DNA from 2 places in the Paenibacillus sp. MAH-35 genome. Region 2 is predicted to be linked to the other one. Evidence: riboswitches for the same ligand, from Rfam matches in the RefSeq annotation. Region 2 holds a riboswitch; the other holds the start of a gene.
The links. Region 2 has a riboswitch for cyclic di-AMP ahead of AC3Y2E_RS18660 (TrkH family potassium uptake protein). Riboswitches for the same ligand answer to the same signal wherever they lie in the genome.
Positions count from the first base shown of each region.

Region 1: another riboswitch for cyclic di-AMP. It lies ahead of AC3Y2E_RS27280 (resuscitation-promoting factor); the one in region 2 lies ahead of AC3Y2E_RS18660 (TrkH family potassium uptake protein).

Region 1 is NZ_JBYUPU010000037.1:54,872-58,285, reverse strand. Features, by position in the region: gene AC3Y2E_RS27290 (ABC transporter permease) at 1-271, opposite strand, end outside; gene AC3Y2E_RS27285 (ABC transporter ATP-binding protein) at 268-1,014, opposite strand; cyclic di-AMP (ydaO/yuaA leader) riboswitch at 1,289-1,441, shown strand; gene AC3Y2E_RS27280 (resuscitation-promoting factor) at 1,791-2,849, shown strand; gene rnmV (ribonuclease M5) at 3,016-3,414, shown strand, end outside.
Region 2 is NZ_JBYUPU010000017.1:14,905-18,318, reverse strand. Features, by position in the region: gene AC3Y2E_RS18665 (potassium channel family protein) at 1-305, opposite strand, end outside; gene AC3Y2E_RS18660 (TrkH family potassium uptake protein) at 320-1,660, opposite strand; cyclic di-AMP (ydaO/yuaA leader) riboswitch at 1,751-1,945, opposite strand; gene AC3Y2E_RS18655 (CPBP family intramembrane glutamic endopeptidase) at 2,275-3,414, shown strand, end outside.

The sequences.
Region 1 (3,414 bases), on a different contig from region 2:
TCGGCAGGAGAAAGATCAGATCCGCTTCCCGCAACAGCGTCCGGATCGGGCTAACTGCGATAAAAGGCGTCAGCCATAAAGCGATGACGATTGCATACGGGAACGTTTCCGGTATGCGTCCAAGAGCTTTGCCGTAAAAATAGGAGGAGGCGATGAACGCGATCAGGAGAAACAGGAAAAATCCACTTTGCCCGGCATATGCCGTATACCGCGACACGATCTTCAGATGGGCCGACAACCGGTTTTTCCATAAAGCGGCTGCGGGGTTCATGTCGGTCCCCCTTTTACTAGCGTATAAAATACGTCGTCGAGCGTTGTATCGGGGACAGCCCCGGCGCTCCGGCGCAGCTCGTCGAGCGTCCCTTTCGACGCGATTCTCCCTCTGTTAAGGACGACATACCGGTCGCAATACGTTTCAAGCGTCGACAAAATATGAGAGCTGATCAAGAAGGCGGCGCCGTTCCGTTTGCGCTCCACCATCAGATCGAGCAGCGACCGGATGCCGAGCGGATCGAGTCCGAGGAACGGTTCGTCGATGACATACAGCGGAGGTTCGACAAGAAATGCGTTCATGATCATTACTTTTTGACGCATGCCCTTCGACAAGGTCTGAGGGAAGGAGTCCAGCTTCTCGGTCATGTCGAACTGGCCGGCGAGCGTTTTCGAGCGGCGTTTGAACTGCGTCTCATCGAGTCCGTAAGCCATAGCCGTCATTCGTAAATGTTCGCGGATCGTCAGTTCCTCGTACAGTTCGGGGGCTTCGGGCACATAGGCAAAGGAGGCGCGGTACTTCTCGGCGTTGTCCGACACGCGGAGCCCGTTCACCCGAACTTCTCCTTGCTGAGGGACGAGCAGCCCGAGGATATGTTTGATCGTCGTGCTTTTGCCTGCGCCGTTTAATCCGATCAGCCCGACCATCTCTCCGGAATCGATCGAAAACGAGAGTTCGTGGACGACCGGCCGGTTCCAGATGTAGCCGCCGGACATCCCCTGAATATGCAAAAACGGTTTCATAATGTTCCTCCACATGTAAGCTTTTACCTGTGGACATCATAACATTTTTGTTCGAGCAAATCACGTTAAAGCGCTTTCTTTTCGCGTTTGGCACACGAAGAAAGCGGCATAAAAGAATTAGACGAAGAAAAACAACGATTTGTTGCATAAAAAAAGTGAATTCTCGGTGATTTTTCCCCTTTTCGCATGAAAATCGGATTTATTTCCTCTTTACAGGTTTTTCATAAGGCTTTAATATAACGATCATAATGATTCTAACCGCATACCGCCATCGACTTACCCATCGCTGAGTTTCCGACAGGGAAACGGGGGAACCAAGTTATCTATGGGGTGAATACTGCACGAAGCCGTTCGCGGCGCTGTGCAATTAGGGCGACTCTCGCGTCCGAACCCGGCAGCTAACCTCGTAAGCGTGAAGAGAGAGGCACGATTGTCGGGCATTGATGCGCTCCCAAGTATGGGATGAGCATTCGATTCAACGCCGCGAGAAGAGTACCTCTTCGCCGCGGCTTTTATTTTCGCACAATTCGAAAATATTCCTGCATGGACAGAACATACCGGATCTGTCAACGATTGTAGCCCGAAGCCTTACAACACGATGGCAATAGCGTGAATCATCCAAATTTAACCAGGTCACGTCAATTCTAGTCATGCGTAACACTCGACGGCGAGGCTGATGAAGGAGGACCGAAGAAGTGGGCGTTATTCAAAACGGAGAAACCCATGTAAAGCGATCATCCAGCATGTCTTTCGCAATGCGATGGAAGCATGGAAACTTGCGTTTGATCTTAGTAGGCGCTTTGTTTTCAATCGTGATGACAATGATGTTCGTGCTGCTCATGCAAGGCACGTCTATCAAAAAAGTGGGGTTAGTGGTAAACGGGGAAGAGAAACACATAAAAACGAGACAAACTACATTGTCCGCTCTTCTGGAGGAACAGCAAATTCCGGTAAGCGAGCACGACCGGGTTTCGGCGGTGCTTGGTACCGAGTTGAAGCATAACGATAAGTTTCATATCCAGCATACAATCCCGGTGCAGCTCACGGCTGACGGCAGAACCGAAACGTTATACACGGTCGGCAAAACCGTAGAGCAGACGCTGCAAGATCTCGGCATGGAGATCGGGGAACTCGACAAGCTGACGCCACCCGCGGAAGAAGCCGTAACGGAAGGTTCTCAAATTCAGATTGTCCGCGTGCACAAAGTTGTGGAAGACCAGACCGAAACGATTCCGTTCGAGACGGTCAAGCAAGACGATCCCAATCTGCTCAAGGGTAAGGAGCAGGTTGTATCGGAAGGCGTAGAAGGCGTACTTGCGAAGAAGATCGAGAAGGTATACGAAGACGGCGAGCTCGTAGCTGAGAATGTCGTCGATACGAAAGTTGCACAGGAAAGCGTTACTAAAGTGGTTGCGCTTGGAACCAAAAATCCGGTAGTCGTCTTGTCCGCCTCTTCGCCGAATATCGATGAGGTAGCGAAAGGCGACGTCAAATTCGGCTACAAGCAAATTTTGAATAATGTTACGCTAACCGCTTATTCCGTGGATGTTGCTTCAACAGGCAAGACCAGCGATCACCCCCAATACGGCATTACGTCTTCCGGCGCCAAGGTAAGTGAAGGACGTACAATTGCGGTCGATCCGAAAGTCATCCCGATTGGCTGGTGGGTGTACATCGAAGGGATCGGTCTGCGCCGCGCCGAAGATACGGGCAGCGCTATCAAAGGCAACAAAATCGACGTTTACTTCGATAATCCCGACTATGCCAAGCGTTTCGGCCTGAAGCGTGGATACAAAGTCTATATTATCGGCAAAGAAAAGCCGGTAGATAATTAATGCTCCGCTGCAGTTTCGGGGCCTTCCGGCCCTATATATATTATTCAATTACCCGCAATACCGTTGATCGAAACGGGATCATTGGGTATATTGATATATAACAACAATGTGAAAGAAGAGGCGAGCCCTCTTCTTTTTGTTCGTACAAGGAAAGGAATCACAGAACATGATTCAAGAAATTATCGTGGTCGAAGGACGGGACGATACAGTCGCCATCAAGAGGGCGGTGGATGCGGAGACGATCGAGACTGGCGGCTCGGCGATCGGCGACGAAGTGCTGAGACGAATTGCGCTCGCCAAGGAGCGCCGCGGCGTTATTATATTCACAGATCCGGATCATGCAGGCGAACGCATCCGCAAAATCGTCTCGGCTAAAGTCCCGGGCTGCAAGCACGCCTTCCTCACCCAGGAGGAAGCGACCCGCAAATCGGACATCGGGGTGGAGAACGCCTCCAGGGAAGCGATTATCCGGGCGCTTGAAAATGTCCGCACCGAAGCGGCAATCGGCCAGAACGAGGAATCGGATATTACGATGGACGATCTGATGGCCGCCGGCCTTCTCGTG
Region 2 (3,414 bases):
AGCGCCTTCGCCACGACCATCTCGACACCGAGATCCTTCAGCAAAATCGCCGTCATGATGCTTGCCTGAATATCGTCTCCGATCGCAACGATGACGCAATCGAAGTTGCGGATTCCGATCGAACGCAGCGTCTCTTCGTCCGTCGAGTCCGCGACGATCGCGTGGGTCAGCACCTCAGACATTTCGCTGACAGCCTCTTCGTCCCTGTCGACGCCGAGCACCTCAAATCCGTTGTTGGTCAGCTCCCGGGCGAGACTGGAGCCGAACCTCCCCAGACCGATCACTGCAAATTGTTTCATTTTCATCGTAAAAACTTCTCCTATCCGATAATAATTTTACCTTCCGGATGTCTATATAGTTCTCTCTCCGTTTTAGGCTGCAGCGCGTAAGCCAGCGTAATCGGTCCAAGCCGGCCCGCAAACATCGTGATCATAATAATGATTTTACCGAAAGCCGTCAGCTCCGGAGTCAGACCCATCGATAAGCCGACGGTACCGAAAGCCGACGTCACTTCGAATAAGATCATTAGGAAGGAATGGTCCTCCGTCGTAGAGAGCAGCATCGTCATAAATACGACCAGGAACAAGGCGAGGATCGTAAGCGTAATCGCTTTGTAAATCCGGTCTTTGGCCAGCCGGTAACGAAACAGGACGATATCTTCCTTGCCCCGGATCATCGCGATGACGGCGCCGATCAGCGTCGTAAAGGTGGTCGTCTTGATTCCCCCGCCGGTCGAACCCGGGGACGCGCCGATAAACATCAATATAATGATAAAAAATTGTGTCGCTTGCCGGAGTCCTGCGATGTCGAGCGTATTGGCCCCCGCGGTGCGTGGCGTCACCGACTGAAAAAAGGAGGCGAGCACTTTGCCCGTGCCGTTCAAAGCCCCAAGCGTCTTCGGATTCGTATATTCGAATAAAAAGATGACGATCGCTCCGAATACGATCAGAAACCCGGTCATGCTAAGCACGACTTTGGAGTGAAGTGACAGCTTGCGTTTCTTTCCGTATTCCATCAGATCCGAGATTACGATAAAGCCGATGCCCCCCAAAATAATAAGCGACATGGCGACGATATTAATCAGCGGGTCGTCCGCATAAGGCATCAGACTCCGAAAATGGCCGAAAAGATCGAATCCGGCGTTATTAAACATCGAAACCGCGTGGAACACTCCCATATAAACCGCACGGCCGGCGCTATAGTCGAACGACCAGCGAATCGCGAACAGTGCAGCGGCTGCAAGCTCAATCGTCAAGGAATACAGCAATACTTTGCGGATCAGCCGCACGATCCCTTCCATCGAAACCTGATTCATTGCTTCCTGCAGAATCAGCCGTTCCCTTAGCGAGATCCGCTTGCGCAGGACGAGCGCGATCAGCGTTGACATCGTCATGAAACCGAGTCCCCCGACCTGAATAAGCGCCATAATGACTACTTGACCAAATACGGTAAAATACGTTCCCGTGTCAACGACAACCAGCCCGGTTACGCACGTAGCCGAGGTCGCTGTAAATAGAGCATCCACCAGAGGCAAACCTTCCCCGTTCGTTGTGGACACGGGCAAAGACAGCAGCAGCCCGCCCGAAAAAATAATCAGTGCGAAGCCCAGAACAAGAAATTGCGGCGGCGTAAGCCTTCTGAACCCTATAAGTGGTTTCAAGCAGGGTCACCTCTCCGATCGGCAAGACGGATCGTAGTTTGCAGGAACAACAAAAAAAGACATTGGAATCCCAATGCCGTTTGTCCGGTGTGGTTTCCAAACTGAAGCCTACGAGGTTAGCTGACGGATTCGGGTTGTAAGGCACCCTTTTCGCTTGCCGCTGCTGGGAACGGTGCTGCGAAATTCACCCCATGAGCAAAACTTGCGGTTTTCTCGGACACCGCAAAACTGCTCCTACTTGAATGGTTCCCCCGTTTTCATTAAGAAATTCGGCTTGATATGAGAGTCCGCTGCGATGCGCGCACCTTAAACGGCTCGTGTTGTAGAGTTTCTTATTCCGCTTTTCAGATTAGAGTCCGGTCTTCGCGTAATGGTGCGCTGGCAGTAGCGGCTCTGAAGCAGAAGCGAATAATACTTGACGAACTCGATTATAATCCCGCCGCACCCGCTTGCACAAAGCCGGCATTCGCTTAAAAACATGGAGGAATCGGCGGCTTCCGGCCGAATAACAAGCGTGCCTGCCTCTTTTCATTGTCCCTACCTCCGTTGCTTCCGTTTAAGTGGCATTTCGAAAAAAAGTATGTTACGTTAGAAAAAAAGTTCGGGAGGGATCCATGAAACGCCCGTTTTCATCCATGCTGGGAACTTTTGCTGTTATCGGCATCCTCTTATTCGTCATCACCAACTGGTGGTCTTTTTTTACGGGAAACAAAGAGCCCGACATCTTAACCGAGACGATGCCGACCGTATCCAAGCAAGCGGCAGCGGACGCCGCAAAGGCGCATATCGCAGAGTTGACCGGTTATCCGGCTTCCAGCACGTTCGTCGTCTACCAGTCCGACAAGCTGCTGAGCGGCTATATCCAGAAGGAGAAGCGGGTCGCGGATTACAAATCCCGGTTTCAGGAACGGGCTCCGATCGATTATTATCGCGTCGATCTGACGGACGGGCGCGGAGCCGAATATGTCGTCGATGTACATATGACAAGCGGCGCCGTCATCGGGTGGAGGAAGAGCAGCCGGGAGAACGCCCCGTCGGTCGAGGTAGGCCGCCGGATTGCCGAAGAGGTGCTGCGGAAGGACGGACTCTCCCTCTCTGACTACAGCTCGCTCCGGCCGAACGCCGCTACGCCCCACCGGTTCGTATTCGAGCATCGCGCAGGTACGATCGGCGGCGCCAAGCTGCTGAAGGTAGTGGAGGTCCGGGGCGGGCAGGCAACCGCCTATTATAACGAGTTCCGGATTCCGCAAAGCCATCTCGACTGGGTCAAACGGCAGGACCAGGCGGCCTCGGCGATGACGCAGTGGAATTTGATCCTGTCATCGGTCATGGGGCTGGCCGCCATCGCCATTGCGATCGCTTACCGGAAACAGATCTCGTTCGTCCGGGGGATCGGCTTAACGGCCACCTTTCTGGTGTTGTACTGGATCAACAATATCAATATGATTCCCGCCTTCAAAACACTCGAAGCCGAAGGCATGGACCCCTTCTTCTCAACTGAAGCCGCCGTCGTCACCATGATTCTGATGACGGTCGTCGTGACGATCATGGCGATCATCTGTTACTTCTCGTTCGCCGCCGGCGATCCGCTGTGGCGGGAACAAGGAAGACGGCTGTGGCCGCGATGGAGAGAGCCGGGCTTCGGGGCTCATACGCTGTCCAGCATGAAACGGGGCTACCTGCTCGCCTTCGGTTTGCTAGGAGTGCAGTCGCTGCTGTTTTTCACCGCTGAACACCGGTTCGATATGTGGGCG